DNA from 2 places in the Bacillus sp. BC08 genome. Region 2 is predicted to be linked to the other one. Evidence: riboswitches for the same ligand, from Rfam matches in the RefSeq annotation. Region 2 holds a riboswitch; the other holds the start of a gene.
The links. Region 2 has a riboswitch for FMN ahead of ribD (bifunctional diaminohydroxyphosphoribosylaminopyrimidine deaminase/5-amino-6-(5-phosphoribosylamino)uracil reductase RibD). Riboswitches for the same ligand answer to the same signal wherever they lie in the genome.

Region 1: linked by a shared signal. The riboswitch ahead of ACXVYO_RS23760 (ECF transporter S component) and the one ahead of ribD (bifunctional diaminohydroxyphosphoribosylaminopyrimidine deaminase/5-amino-6-(5-phosphoribosylamino)uracil reductase RibD) in region 2 are both predicted to bind FMN.

What each region holds. Positions count from the first base shown of each region.
Region 1 covers NZ_JBTGPA010000037.1:20,501-27,903, forward strand. The annotation lists gene resD (DNA-binding response regulator ResD) at 1-348, shown strand, start outside; gene resE (sensor histidine kinase ResE) at 348-2,123, shown strand; gene ACXVYO_RS23745 (cob(I)yrinic acid a,c-diamide adenosyltransferase) at 2,261-2,842, shown strand; gene ACXVYO_RS23750 (peptidoglycan DD-metalloendopeptidase family protein) at 2,927-3,541, shown strand; gene ACXVYO_RS23755 (hypothetical protein) at 3,570-4,256, opposite strand; FMN riboswitch at 4,502-4,641, shown strand; gene ACXVYO_RS23760 (ECF transporter S component) at 4,804-5,382, shown strand; gene ACXVYO_RS23765 (ferredoxin) at 5,506-5,754, opposite strand; gene ACXVYO_RS23770 (helix-turn-helix domain-containing protein) at 6,039-7,100, shown strand; gene ACXVYO_RS23775 (RecQ family ATP-dependent DNA helicase) at 7,090-7,403, shown strand, end outside.
Region 2 covers NZ_JBTGPA010000035.1:697,761-705,163, forward strand. The annotation lists gene bioB (biotin synthase) at 1-263, shown strand, start outside; gene ACXVYO_RS21790 (hypothetical protein) at 445-765, shown strand; gene ribH (6,7-dimethyl-8-ribityllumazine synthase) at 795-1,256, opposite strand; gene ribBA (bifunctional 3,4-dihydroxy-2-butanone 4-phosphate synthase/GTP cyclohydrolase II) at 1,275-2,468, opposite strand; gene ribE (riboflavin synthase subunit alpha) at 2,481-3,125, opposite strand; gene ribD (bifunctional diaminohydroxyphosphoribosylaminopyrimidine deaminase/5-amino-6-(5-phosphoribosylamino)uracil reductase RibD) at 3,107-4,219, opposite strand; FMN riboswitch at 4,529-4,672, opposite strand; gene ACXVYO_RS21815 (CDGSH iron-sulfur domain-containing protein) at 4,863-5,069, opposite strand; gene ACXVYO_RS21820 (YqkC family protein) at 5,209-5,454, shown strand; gene ACXVYO_RS21825 (alpha/beta hydrolase) at 5,464-6,387, opposite strand; gene ACXVYO_RS21830 (GNAT family N-acetyltransferase) at 6,469-6,948, shown strand; gene ACXVYO_RS21835 (LacI family DNA-binding transcriptional regulator) at 7,051-7,403, shown strand, end outside.

The sequences.
Region 1 (7,403 bases), on a different contig from region 2:
CCAACAACATTCTTTACACAAGATACAACGACAAAAGATGTTACTGTGTTCCCTCATTTAACGATTGATAATGATGCACACCGTGTTACAGCAGATGGTAATGAGGTGAACTTAACGCCGAAAGAGTACGAATTACTATTATTCTTAGCGAAAGCGCCTGATAAAGTATTTGATCGTGAGCAATTGTTAAAAGAAGTATGGCAATATGAATTCTTCGGAGATTTACGTACAGTTGATACGCATGTAAAGCGTTTACGTGAGAAGTTAAGCAAAAAATCACCAGATGCTGCGAAGATGATTGTTACTGTTTGGGGCGTAGGTTACAAGTTTGAGGTTGTGAACGACTGATGCTTTGGAGAAGTGTAGTAGGGAAGTTATGGATGACCATATTACTTCTCGTTTCGTTTGTGCTTGGATTTGTTGCGATTTTACTTTCACAGTTTTTTAGAACATATTATGTTGATATGAGTGAAGCTAGGCTTCAAAAAGTTGCAACAAGTATTACGGAGTTAATTGAAGAAGGCGCCGATGTAAAAACGATTGAGAATATCGCGTACAAATTCTCTGATCCACTTTCACGGATTATTATTGTAGAAGATGGTAAAGAAATTTCTTCTTCGCCGAAACAAGTAGGGTTAGTCACTCTTACAATGGATAATTTGAAAGAAGATAAAGAATTAGCGGCTGTTTTTATAGACAAAAAAGAAATTAGGAATAACATAAAAAAAGATTCTAATAGTAGAAAAAACAAAAATACTGAAAATGATATTATAATTGTCGGAAAACCGGTGCAATCAAAAAATCAAAGTGCAGTGTTCGTATATGAATCTTTACAAATGCCAATACAAAATATGGAGAAAACGACTGATTTTATATTCTTATCAGCAGGGATTGCGATTATATTAACAACTTTCTTTGCATTCTTCTTATCTACTCGAATTACAGCACCACTCCGCAAAATGCGTGAGGTTGCTTTTGAGGTGGCGCGTGGGAAGTTTGATGCGAAAGCTCCTATGGTATCTCAGGACGAGATTGGTGAGCTTGCAACGGCCTTAAATCAAATGGGGAAACAGTTGAAGTTTAATATGAATGCTCTGCAGCAAGAAAAAGAACAGTTAGCTAGTATTTTAAGTAGTATGGCAGATGGGGTTATTACGTTAAATCAAGAAGGTGAAGTCGTTGTAATCAATCCACCGGCTGAACATTTCTTACAAGTTTGGCAAGAAGAAAAAGAAATAGAGCTCAGTAAAAAGCTACCTTCTGAACTTGTTGAACTATTCCATCTCGTTGTAGAAAGTGAACAACAACAAGTGGTTGAAATTAACTTACAAAAAGGGAATTATGTAGTTCTTATGACGCCGCTTTACAACCAAACGAAAATTCGTGGCGCTGTAGCTGTATTACGTGATATGACGGAAGAACGCCGTCTTGAGAAGATGCGTCAAGACTTTATTGCGAACGTATCACATGAACTCCGTACACCGATGGTAATGCTTCAAGGGTATAGTGAAGCGATTTTAGATGATATTGTGCAAACGAAAGAAGAAATTAATGAGTTTGTTCAAATCATTTATGATGAATCTGTTCGTTTAGGTAAACTTGTAAATGAACTATTAGATTTAGCGCGTATGGAAAGTGGTAATGTAGAGTTACATATAGGTGAAGTTGATATTCATCCTTTCGTTGAAAAAATAGGTCGTAAATTCCAAGGGATTGCAAAGGATAAAGAAGTCGCATTAACGGTTGATTTCCAAAATTCAATTGAGCAATACCCATTTGATGCAGATCGTATGGAACAAGTATTGACGAATTTAATTGATAACGCAATTCGTCATACGAATGCAGGTGGCCATGTAACGCTTATAATTGATACGAAAAATAATGGTCTTATTTTTGAAGTACAAGATTCGGGCGCTGGCATTCCAGAAGAAGATATTCCATTTTTATTCGATCGTTTCTACAAAGCTGATAAAGCCAGAACACGTGGAAAAAAAGTTGGAACAGGGCTTGGGCTTGCGATTGCAAAAAATATTGTACAAGGCCATGATGGCAAAATTGCTGTTTCAAGTGTTGTTGGAGAGGGAACTACATTCTCTGTATATTTACCGAATCGTATAATTTAGATATGCGTTTTTAAAGTTGATAATGAATAAAGTTCTACTGTTTTTTATTTTTTTGTAAAACCAATTAAATAAATAATAGTAGAACTTTTTTTCTATCTTAGTCGAATGAAGAATAATAAGAGGGGTGTCATGAAGCGATGAAATTATACACGAAAACAGGAGATAAAGGGACAACAAGTGTAATAGGCGGCAGAGTGGATAAAGATAATATTAGAGTTGAAGCATATGGCACGATAGATGAGTCGAATTCTCATATTGGATATGCAATGACGAAGCTACAAGGCGGGTCTTTTGGAGATATTTACAATGAACTTGAAAATATTCAACATGAACTATTTGATTGCGGGGGAGACTTGGCGATAGTAGAGGGGAAAATTCCTTATAAAGTAACGATTGAAATGGTTGAAAGCTTAGAAAGAAGGATTGATTTGTATATAGAAGAAGCACCGCCATTAGAGCGTTTTATTTTACCAGGTGGAAGCGAAGCGGCAGCTGCTATTCATATTGCGCGTACAGTTGTAAGGCGAGCAGAACGATGTGTAGTGTCCTTGCAAAAAGAAGGGGAAATAAATGAAGTTGTTCTAAAGTATGTAAATAGATTATCTGATTATTTGTTTGCGGTAGCTAGAGTAATAAACGCTCGATTACAAGTAAAAGATGTGGAGTATAATCGCAGTGCAATCGTTTTTCGTGATAAAAAAGAGAAGGAAGTGGAGTGATTCACTTTCTTTTTTTGTATACTTTTTTCTGTAATATACCAAAATAGAGAAGGTATGGTGTTAATTAGAAAGCGGAGGATGTATATGAAAGTGTTAAAATGTGGTGTCATGTTATTGACGGTATTGTTATTATCTCAATTACATGTGTACGCAGAGGAAAATCGATGGACATGGCCTGTTGAAGGGCAGATAAGTGATTATTTTGGGACAAGGCATGGAAAACACTACGGTATAGATATAGCGGCACCGATTGGCACGCCTGTGGCAGCTATTCAAGAAGGTAAGGTAACAAAGTCTTATTATTCAAGTAGTTATGGAAACGTTGTATTTATTAAACATGGAGAATATGAGGCCGTGTATGCACATTTAAATAAGAGATATGTAGTTCAAGGGGATAATATTTCAAAAGGAGAAATAATTGGAGAAGTAGGAAATACAGGAGAATCAAGAGGTGCACACTTACATTTAGAAGTTCATCAAGGAAGATGGACGCTGGCGAAAAAGAATGCGATGAATCCATTGCTTGTTTTACATGAACAGAGAAATGAAGTCGTTTCCTCATCCTTATATGTCGTTCAAAAAGGGGACACTTTAGTTAGTATTGCACGGAAATTTAGTATGTCAGTTAAGGAAGTTAAAGAAAAAAATGGACTGCAGCAAGATCGGATTTATCCAAATCAACAATTATACGTAAAGTAAAGAAGAGCTAGTTAAACTAGCTCTTCTTTTACCAAAAAATAAAGACACATATAAATCCAGAAATAGCTAAGTAGCTATATAAGTAAAATACTTTTGTTCTTGTTTTTTCGTTTGTCCGAAATAGTACAATTGTCGGTTCAATTAAACCGATTGTCAAACAAAGTAGACCAAGAAGCATACAACCGATTGAAATGGAGTACAGGGCAATTTGTGGTGCTTGAAATGGAATCATCCATTTTAATAAAAATGCAATAAGTGCAGTGTAGCAAATACTGCCAATGTATTTATTCAACGGTGCATTAGAACGGAACCCTGGAAGTTTTTTTAAGAAAGAGCGGGAAACAACTTCAGTTTGTAAAGATGTATGCTCTTCAATTATTTTTTGAGCTTCTTTTCCTTTTTGGAAAAGGGATAATATCCAGTTTCGCTCCCCTTGAAAAATAAATTGTGAAGTTGTCAAGTAGTGATCAATCTTCACTTTATTCCAACTCTTCCACGGATGACGCTCACATAATTTTAATTTACTCTCTGTTTTTTTATCATACTGATAAATACTGATGCCATCTTCATCGAAAGCAGCATAGTATGTCTCGCTTGAGAATGTGCCTAAATCAATTGGACAGTGGAAAAGTAATTCTTTTTTTAAGTAAAAGTATTCTTTTCTTAAGTTTTTTTTCATTGCTTCTCGAATAGAGTGTCTCTTTTCTTTCTTCATGACATTTCCTCCATAATCCAGAAAATGTTCTTATCTTAACAATTCAACATCTTATCACTTTTAACTATATATGACTAGTGGATTCAAAGGAGAAATGCCTAATACTAAAAAATATGGGGTGTATTGTAAAATATAGTGATTGGTTTCGGTTATATAAAATTAATAACTTATTTTTAATAAGTTACACTTTTTTTGTTCACAACACGATCATGTTGTTGTATAATGAAGTGGAAAATAGAATATCGGTCTATCTTCGGGGCAGGGTGAAAATCCCGACCGGCGGTGATGAACTATATGTGATTTTGTTCTAAGCCCGCGAGCCGTTAAGGCAGGATTTGGTGTGATTCCAAAGCCGACAGTATAGTCTGGATGGGAGAAGATGGAGGTTCAAGCGTTCAAAAAAGATATGGATTTGAACGTCTGTTTGATGTGCCTTAAATTCTCCCTTTGTGTAAAACACAAAGGGTTTTTTCGTTCTATGAAAAAGTAGGCATAGCAGAACCTTTCCACTTTCCATGAGATGATCGATGGAAAAGGAGAGAGAAAGATGAAACAAAAAAACAGTGTAGTGCAGATGGTGAGTGTAGCGATGCTAAGTAGTATTGCATATTTACTGATGATGTTGGATTTCCCGTTTCCAGGGCTTCCGCCATTTTTAAAAATTGATTTTAGTGATGTACCAGCTCTAATTGCTGCGATTATTTTTGGGCCAGTTGCAGGGATAATTGTAGAGGCGATAAAGAATATTTTACATTACGGGATTCAAGGGAGTTTAACGGGAGTACCAGTTGGAGAAATTGCTAACTTTATTGCAGGATGTTTATTTATTGGACCGGCAGCTTTCTTATTTAGAAAGTATCGTACTGTTAAGAGTTTAACGACAGGATTAATGCTAGGGACAATTACAATGGCTCTCATCATGAGTGTATTAAATTACATCATTATATTCCCAGCTTACACTTGGTTTTTAAATTCACCAGCTATGTCTAGCGAGGCTATAAGAACAACGGTTGTAACGGCAATCTTACCATTTAATTTGATTAAAGGAATTGTTGTGACAATTGTATTTGTAGCGTTATTCTCACGCCTGAAAGTATGGGTGTTTGCAAAAATGAAAAATGCATAAAATATAAAATAAAACCATTAGTAGTATGGAACTACTAATGGTTTTTTATTAAGTAGAATGAAAATAGAGAACAAAAAATATCCCTCATTAATATGAGGGATATTTTTTGAAGTTAATAAAAGACTATTCGAATTTTAAAGAGTCGCCGTCGAATGATTCGTCAGCAACTTTAATTGAGTCAGTTGGACAACCTTCGAATGCATCCATCATATCTTCAATTAATACATCTGGAATTTCAACGATACCTTGGTTATCGTCTAACGTTACAAATGCAATACCTTCATCATCATAATCATAAATGTCTGGTGCAGCAGCGCCACAAGCACCACATGCGATACAAGTATCTTTATCAACGATTGTATATTTTGCCATCTTTTTTCCCTCCTGATAATATGTATGTGAAAAGCTCGCCATAAAAATTATAACCTTATTGTAAAACGGTTTTTAAAACTTTTCAACATAAAATTATAATGATAATCCTTATCAATTAGAGTGTCAACTAATTTTTGCATTATGTCACAAGATTTTCGAAATACGTAAATGTTATTTCGTTTGGTACAATATACTATATACAAGTACATAGTGCCGATATGATAAGTTTAATAGTGCAATCATACTAAAAAGTAATTAAGTTAGATTGAAAGGTGGAAGCGGTAATGCAACTACAATATACTTTATTGTATTGTTTAAAACAATTGAATGGTGAAAGGACCGTTTCTTCTATTTATTATTTATTAAAAGGAAAACGATCTTCGCAAACGTTACAAGATGGAAATATGTTCCGAATTTCTTTTTTGTTTGGAATATATAAATCGTTAAATAGAACAGACTATGATCGTGAAGTTGCAAAGTTATTGCAAGCAGATTTGATTCAAGAAATACATGAAAATACATATTTGTTAACATCTAAAGGTAAAATGCAGTTGCAAACATGGGAGGAAGTGTATGCTTTTCCCACGCATTTACATGGTTTGCACTATGGAGAACTAGGTGAAACATTTTGGAAAAGAGTATCATTAATTATTCAAACTATATCTAATTTACAACAGAATAATACGAAGTTTATTCCCATCCAACAAGATACAGAAATAACGGTGTGGGTGAAACGTTTTTTAACAGGTATACCGTATAGGAGAAGTGAATTGGCGAAAAGATTATGGAAAGAAATACATAATCTTTTAGGAAAAGGTGATGTGGTAGAAGCGACAATTGTAACATATCGATTAACAGGATATGAACGTATTGGGTGTACATTGCAGCAATTAGCAGAAATTACGAAACAAGATATATTTCGGGTGTACTTTTTATTTTGGGGTACAATTCACTTCTTTATACAAGAAGTTCGCGATAAAGAAAATGAATTTCCGCTGTTAGCAGAAATTATATCTTACCCAAATGAGAGAGCTGAATTATTTAGTTTATCAACGAAAAAAACATATAATTTTTGGAGACAAGGACGTTCTTTAGAAGAAATAGCGACAATTAGAAATTTAAAGGTTGCAACTATAGAAGATCATTTTGTTGAAATTGCGTTGCGGGAAAAAGAGTTTTCAATCGAGATGTTTATGGAAAAAGATAAAATAGATAAAGTAACAAAAGTAATTGAAGCATTACAAACACGTAAGTTGCGTGAGTTGAAACAAGCGGTTGGAGAGGGAATTTCTTATTTTGAGGTCCGTCTTGTATTGGCGCGGATGGAGGGTATAAATGAAGCTTGAGGAATATTTATATAGATGGTTTGGATATTCTGAATTTCGACCAGGGCAAAAAGGGGTAATTACAGATTTATTAGACGGAAAAGATGTTATAGCAATGCTCCCGACTGGAAGAGGGAAGTCTATGTGCTATCAACTTCCAGGGCTAATGCAAGAAGGAACAGTACTTGTTGTATCACCATTATTATCTTTGATGGAAGATCAGGTTACGCAATTGAAATATGTTGTGAAAAACCGAGTAATAGCATTTAATAGTTTTCGGACATTACATGAAAAAAGAGAAGCGATGAAAAAATTAGCTTCATA
Region 2 (7,403 bases):
GGACGCCGCTTGAAGGACAAAAAGAATTAACGCCGGTAGAATGTTTAAAAGTGCTGGCAATGATGCGTTTTGTAAACCCGACGAAAGAAATTCGCATTTCAGGAGGACGTGAAATCAATTTACGCTCTGTGCAACCAATCGGTTTATTTGCAGCAAACTCTATCTTTGTCGGGGATTATTTAACGACAGCTGGACAAGAGCCAACCGCAGACTGGGGTATGATTGAAGATTTAGGGTTTGAGATTGAAGAATGTGCATTATAAGATAGATAAAAAGCAAACTTGTAAAAAAGTTTGCTTTTTTTGTAAATAAAATGTAATAAATAGTTGTGAATGCTTGATATTATTGGTTTTTGAGCGAAAAAAAGAATTTTGGTGGACGAATTTTCCAAGCCCCAATTGTACATAGTAAATATGTAATTTATATTGGGTTGGAGGATTTTACATGCACAAATATATATTAGCGATTATGACTTGTCTAATTTTGCTAAAAGCAATAAGTACTGATCCAGTTAAGGCCGCCGAAAATCCTGAACAAAAAGAAATGCAACAACGAATTGAACAACATTTTCGAACGAAAGCTGAACATTTTGGATTGAAAACAGAAGGGAAAGATTTAAAGGAAGTGCGAAAAGAAATTACTATTATAGAAGAAGCGAAGAAAAGAGAGAATGTATGGAGAACAGCACAAACGCTTCGTATACAAACAGAAGGAAAAACAATGGATGAATTAATAAAAGATGTACGGAAAAAAGTGAAAAAATAAAAAAGAGGCCGCAGCCTCTTTTTATTTTTTTATGCCCATTGTTTTGATAAATGAGCCATTTCAATCGCAGCAACGGCGGATTCATAGCCTTTATTACCAGCTTTCGTGCCCGCGCGTTCAATCGCTTGCTCGATTGTTTCAGTCGTTAATACACCGAAAATAACTGGGATGTCTGTTTGTAGTGATAAAGATGCAACTCCTTTTGCTACTTCATTACAAACGTAATCGTAATGTGTTGTAGCACCGCGAATTACAGTGCCTAAAGTAATAACAGCATCATACTTTCCGCTACTAGCCATCTTTTTAGCGATTAAAGGAATTTCAAATGCGCCAGGAACCCAAGCAACATCGATATTGTTTTCTTCTACACCGTGGCGCTTTAATCCGTCTAAAGCTCCGCCAAGTAACTTACTTGTAATAAATTCATTAAAACGTCCAACAACAACTCCAACTTTTAATCCTGTACCAACTAAATGACCTTCGAATACCATAATGAATCTCTCCCTTTATTATAAGTTTAGTAAATGTCCTAATTTGTTTACTTTCGTTTGTAAATACGTTTTATTCTCTTCTTTTGTTGGCATTTGCAATGGTACACGCTCGATTACTTCTAAATCGTAACCTTGTAAGCCAGCAATTTTTCGCGGGTTATTTGTTAATAACCGTAAATGTTGTAAACCTAAATCTTTTAAAATTTGAGCGCCAATACCGTAATCACGCAAATCAGCTGGGAATCCAAGTTTTTCGTTTGCTTCTACAGTATCGAATCCTTCTTCTTGTAACTTATAAGCGCGAAGCTTATTAAGAAGGCCGATGCCTCGTCCTTCTTGTCTCATATAGAGAAGAACGCCTTTTCCTTCACGCTCAATTTGAGCAAGTGCAGCATGGAGTTGTGGTCCGCAATCACAACGGCATGAGCCAAATACATCACCTGTTAAGCACTCTGAATGGACGCGTACAAGTACAGGCTCTTCTGTTGAAATATCACCTTTTACGAGTGCGATATGTTCTTTCGTATCTAATGAATTAGAATAGCCAATTGCATGGAAAATACCAAAATCTGTAGGTAATGTAATTTCTACTTCTCTCGTCACTAGTGTTTCATGGTGGCGGCGATAAGCAATTAAATCTTCTATTGTAATCATTTTTATATCAAATTGTTTTGCACACTGTAGTAAATCAGGTACGCGTGCCATCGTACCGTCCTCATTGATAATCTCGCAAATAACTCCAGCTGGTTCTGCTCCGCAAAGCTGTGCTAAATCAACAGCAGCTTCTGTATGACCAGCGCGGCGTAGGACACCGCCTTCTTTCGCGATTAATGGAAAGATATGTCCAGGGCGATTGAAATCAGCACCTTTTGATGCAGGATTTAACAATTCTTGTATCGTAGTTGCACGTTCGTGAGCGCTAATTCCTGTTGTTGTAGAAATGTGATCAATGCTCACCGTAAATGCAGTATGATGCGAATCTGTATTATGAGCTACCATTGGTTCTAACTGTAGACGTTCTGCGTATTCTTCCGTAATCGGTACACAAACGAGGCCACGTCCATGTGTAATCATAAAGTTAATCGTTTCCGGCGTAATATACTCTGCTAAAGCGATAAAATCGCCTTCATTTTCACGGTTTTCATCATCACATACGATAACGACTTTTCCTTGTTTTAAATCTTCTAGAGCTTCTTCAATACGATGAAACATCATGCTTCCCCCTTATAGAAATCCGTTTTCTTGTAAAAAGCTTTCGCTCATTGAACCTGTTCGTTTTACAGGCTTAGAAATAAAGCGTTCGATATATTTACCGATCATGTCACACTCAATGTTTACGATGTCACCGGCATTCTTTTCTCCGATAACAGATTCACTTACTGTGTGCGGGATGAGTGAGATTGTGATGGAAGATTCGTCTATATCAAATATTGTTAAGCTCGTTCCATCAACAGCAACGGATCCTTTATGCAAACAATAGCGCAGCAATTCATCAGCAATAGCTATTTTGTAATAGACGGCATTATAGTGTTGTTTTTTGTTTAATATCGTTCCGATGCCATCAATATGTCCTGAAACGAAATGTCCACCGAATCGTCCGTTTGCAGCCATCGCTCGTTCTAAATTTACTTTAGAGTGTGGTTTAAGCATGCGAAGTGATGTTGATTGCATCGTTTCAGGCATTGCGTCCACTGTAAATGAAGTTGTTGTGAAACTCGTTACAGTTAAGCAAATACCGTTAACCGCGATACTATCACCTAAGTGAGCATCTGATAAAATTTTATTTGCATGGATCGTTAACTTCATCGCTTCTCCGCTTTGTTGCATGTTTGTAATCGTTCCTAATTCTTCTACAATTCCTGTAAACATTCCGTCACCTCGATTCGGGCATTCGCAACGATTTTTATATCATCGCCAATTTGTTTCATCTCTTGAATTTTCAAGGAAAGTGCATCTTGTAATGTTGAAAAACCATTTCCGCCAAATAAAGTAGGGGCATCATTCCCGCCAATTAATATCGGGCTTATATAAGTTATAATTTCATTGAAATTCTTTGTTTGTAAGAAGCTTGCATGAATCGATTGGCCTCCTTCAACGAATAAAGAAAGAATTTGCTTCTCTCCAAGAAAGAAAAGGAGGTCCTCAATTTCAATTTGCTTCGTTTTCATTTTGAATATAGCTACATTTTCAGATTCATAAGAAGCTATTTTCTCTTTATTTACATCCTTACCGACAAAAATCCATGTCGGTGCTAAACCATCTGTGATGACATGAGAAGATGGTGGTGTTCGTAAATGGGTATCTAAAATAACGCGTATAGGATGTTTACCCCCGTTAGGAATTCTTGTCGTTAAATGCGGATTATCAGCTATAACTGTATTTACTCCAACGAGAATCGCATCATGTGTATGGCGATATTGGTGAACATCAGCTCGTGCTTCTTCACCTGTAATCCACTTACTTTCACCAGTGACAGTTGCTGTTTTTCCATCTAAGCTCATCGCTGTTTTTATTGTTACAAATGGATGTTTCGTTTTCATGTAGTGAAAAAAGAAACGATTTAATAAGGTAGCTTCTGCTTCAAGAACACCGGTAGTTACGTCGATGCCAGCTTCTTCTAATCTCCTTTTTCCATTACCAGAAACGAGAGGATTACAATCAAGAGTAGCAATTACAACTCGTTTGACTCCGTTTTTGATGAGCAATTCACAGCAAGGTGGTGTTTTTCCGAAATGGCTACACGGTTCAAGTGTTACATACAGGGTAGCTCCTTTTGCTTTTTCACCAGCCATATGAAGAGCATGAACTTCTGCGTGTTCTTCACCAGCACGCAAATGAGCTCCCATACCGACGATGTTTCCATCTTTTACAACAACAGCACCAACCATAGGATTTGGACTTGTTTGTCCCGATGTTCCTTCTGCTAACTGCAGGGCAATCCTCATATATTCTTGATCTGTCATTCTCTTCACCTCTCCTGAAAAAATCAAAAAACCCCAAGGATTTTATATCCTTGGGGTTTGGGAGACGTGATTTCTAGAAATATAGTTCGAATACGAAAGTATAGGAAAGAAACCTAACGATGATTGATATTTTTGCATAAGGAAAAAACCTAGCAAAATATCGAATTTTTCAAACGCTAGTCGTATCTTTTTATTCCAGTATAGAAACAAAAGTATACAAAATAAAACATATATAAAGATTCAAAATGAAACTTTAAAAATATGCATACTGAAATAAAAGTGTATTCGCTATATAAAATTACTAGAAAACATATCCTTCTCCCATCCAGACTATACTGTCGGCTCTAGAGTTTCACTAGATCCACCGTTTTCGAGTTGAAAACGGGTCACGGACTTAGAAGTTTGCACTTCATCACCGCCGGTTGGGAATTTCACCCGACCCCGAAGGATGTTGTTTGCTCAAATTATAGCACAAAAAAGAAAAAAGGCTAGTGAAAAATATTCGAATGTGAAGAATTGTGTGAAAATATATGTAGCTTGGCATGGAGACAAAAGTATGAGAAATGTTGTAAGGAGAAGGGATATGACGGAGGTGTAAAAAAGAAAAAACATGCACAAAAAAATGTGCATGTCACATGTGGAATTATTCTGCCTCTGGTGCTCTAACAACAGATTCGAATTTACCTTTATGCGAAGCATCGCAATAAGGCATATTTTTTGATAAACCACAACGGCATAAAGAAAATGCCGGTTTTGCTGGGAATACATTCCCTTGTGAATCGACTAATTCCACGTCCCCTGTAACGCGAAAAGAGCCATTATCATTTACTTTAATTTGTACTTTAGCCAACGCTATCCCTCCTTCCCAAACGCTTAATTTCATCATATAATTAAGAGAAGTACTTGACAATATCAAATGAGCACTTTCTTTGGGAGAGAAGAGAGTGTTATAATGTTTTTTATAACTGACTAGAGTAAGGTGACGAAAGATGGATAAACAATTACGTACATTACGAAATATTGCAAATGAGCGCACGTGGGCATCATTTTTGAATGATAATCATCCATATAGTTTGTTACACTGGTCCATTGCAGGTGTAGGACAAGAATCAAAGGATGTTTGGTTACTTCAAGATGAAGTAACCTTTCAAACGACAGAATTTCCCACATTAGATGATGCAATGCAATGGATTTCTGAAAACATGGAACAAATTACAGACGTTTTAGCGCAATAAAAAACAGGCTTATGCAAGCCTGTTTTTTGTTTCTTTTACATATGAGTTTAAAAATTGATCAACGGCTGCTTCATACTCTTCTTTATTTTCGTTATAAGAGCAAGCGTGTGCGCCGTGTTCTGCAATATAAAGTTGTTTATTGTTTTCTTTTGCTTCATATAGTGCTGTCGTCATATCAGCTAAAATATAATCATCATCTTTACTATGAATAAAGAGGACGGGATTGTTAATGTTTTTTATACAATCGATTGGTGAAACTTCGCAAATCGTATAACCGTCACGCACTTTTAAAAAAGCGTTTGCTAAAGGTAATAAAGGCCATTTAGGTAAATGGAATTCAACCTTTAAACGGTGTTGTAATTGCCCGTAGAAATCAGAAAAAGGACAATCTGCAATATAGAAATCAGCACCATCTTCTACAAGTCCTGCGTATTGAAGAAGTGTTGCAGCTCCCATAGATTCACCATGAATACCGAGTGTTATATTTGTTCCAAAACGACTTTTTAGCCAGTCAACTACTGATTTTAAATCATGTTTTTCATAGTATCCATAGCTTGTTGTTTTTCCGCCAGTTTTACCATGACGACGATGATCATAAATAACGACATTATACCCTCTGTCTAAAAATAACCTTGCATATTTTACAGAGTTCATTTTATTTACAGTTACGCCGTGGCAAAAAATCATAAACTTATTGGAATGACCAGCAGGAATGTAATATCCGTGAAGATCATATCCGAATTGTGAAGGGATATGAATTTCTTCTTTATGAAGAGCATCAAAATCCTCTATACGAAAATGTTTTTTCGTTTCTCTTTCGAGTACTTCTTCCTCTGTTTTTTTCTTTAAGTACATCACTTTATTTGTAAAGAAAATCCCAAGGGCAGTTATCGCACCTAGTATAGTAAACAATGCTGCAAAAAAACGTTTCATACTTTACCTCATCCTCCAAATACCGTTACATGTGATACACTTATATTGTATCACAATGAGAGAAAAGGGGAGAAATAGGAAATGGTGTATATACAAAAAATTACGCCAGCGATGAAAGCAACAATCCGAATGTTCATGTGTGAGAACTGGGGGAGTTCATTGATGGTTTCACGTGGGAAGGGGCATCAGTTAGAAGAGTTGCCAGGATTTGTTGCGCTCTTTGATGACAGAATAATCGGAATTATAACGTATGAAGTGACCGGAAATATGTGTGAAATTGTATCGTTAGATAGCTTTGAAGAAAGCAAAGGAATAGGGACAAGACTTGTGGATTCTGTATTACAAGTTGCGGAAGAAGAACGGTGCGGGCGGGTGTGGCTCATAACAACAAATGATAATATGAATGCGTTACGTTTTTACCAAAAACGTAATTTTGTGATGACGAATTTATATGTGAATGCAGTGGAAGAGGCACGAAAAATAAAGAAAGAAATTCCACGTATGGGGTATGATAATATCCCTATCTTACATGAAATTCAGTTAGAGTATCGTTTAGTGTAATGATGTAACAATTTTCAGAAATATAAGTTATTAACCTTGACGAATATTTTAATTTAGGTTACCGTAAAATTGTAATCTATTACCATATTAAGGGGTGACGATGTGGCAACTATACGTGATGTTGCAAAATTGGCAGGTGTTTCAGTCGCAACCGTTTCACGAGTTATTAATGAAAAAGGATACGTTCATGAGGACACAGTAAAACAAGTAAAGGAAGCAATTGAGGAATTACGTTATAGGCCAAATAGTACAGCAAAGCCATTGTTTAAAGAGAATTCAACGATAATTGCATTACTTGTAGATAATTTATATAACCCATCAAACATCACTTTGCTACATTGTATTGAGGAAATAGCATATAAAGAAGGATATCAAATCATTGTTTGTAATATAGAGAATAAAGATAGATACATACATATGTTGAAGGAAAATAACGTTGCAGGTGTTATTTTGAC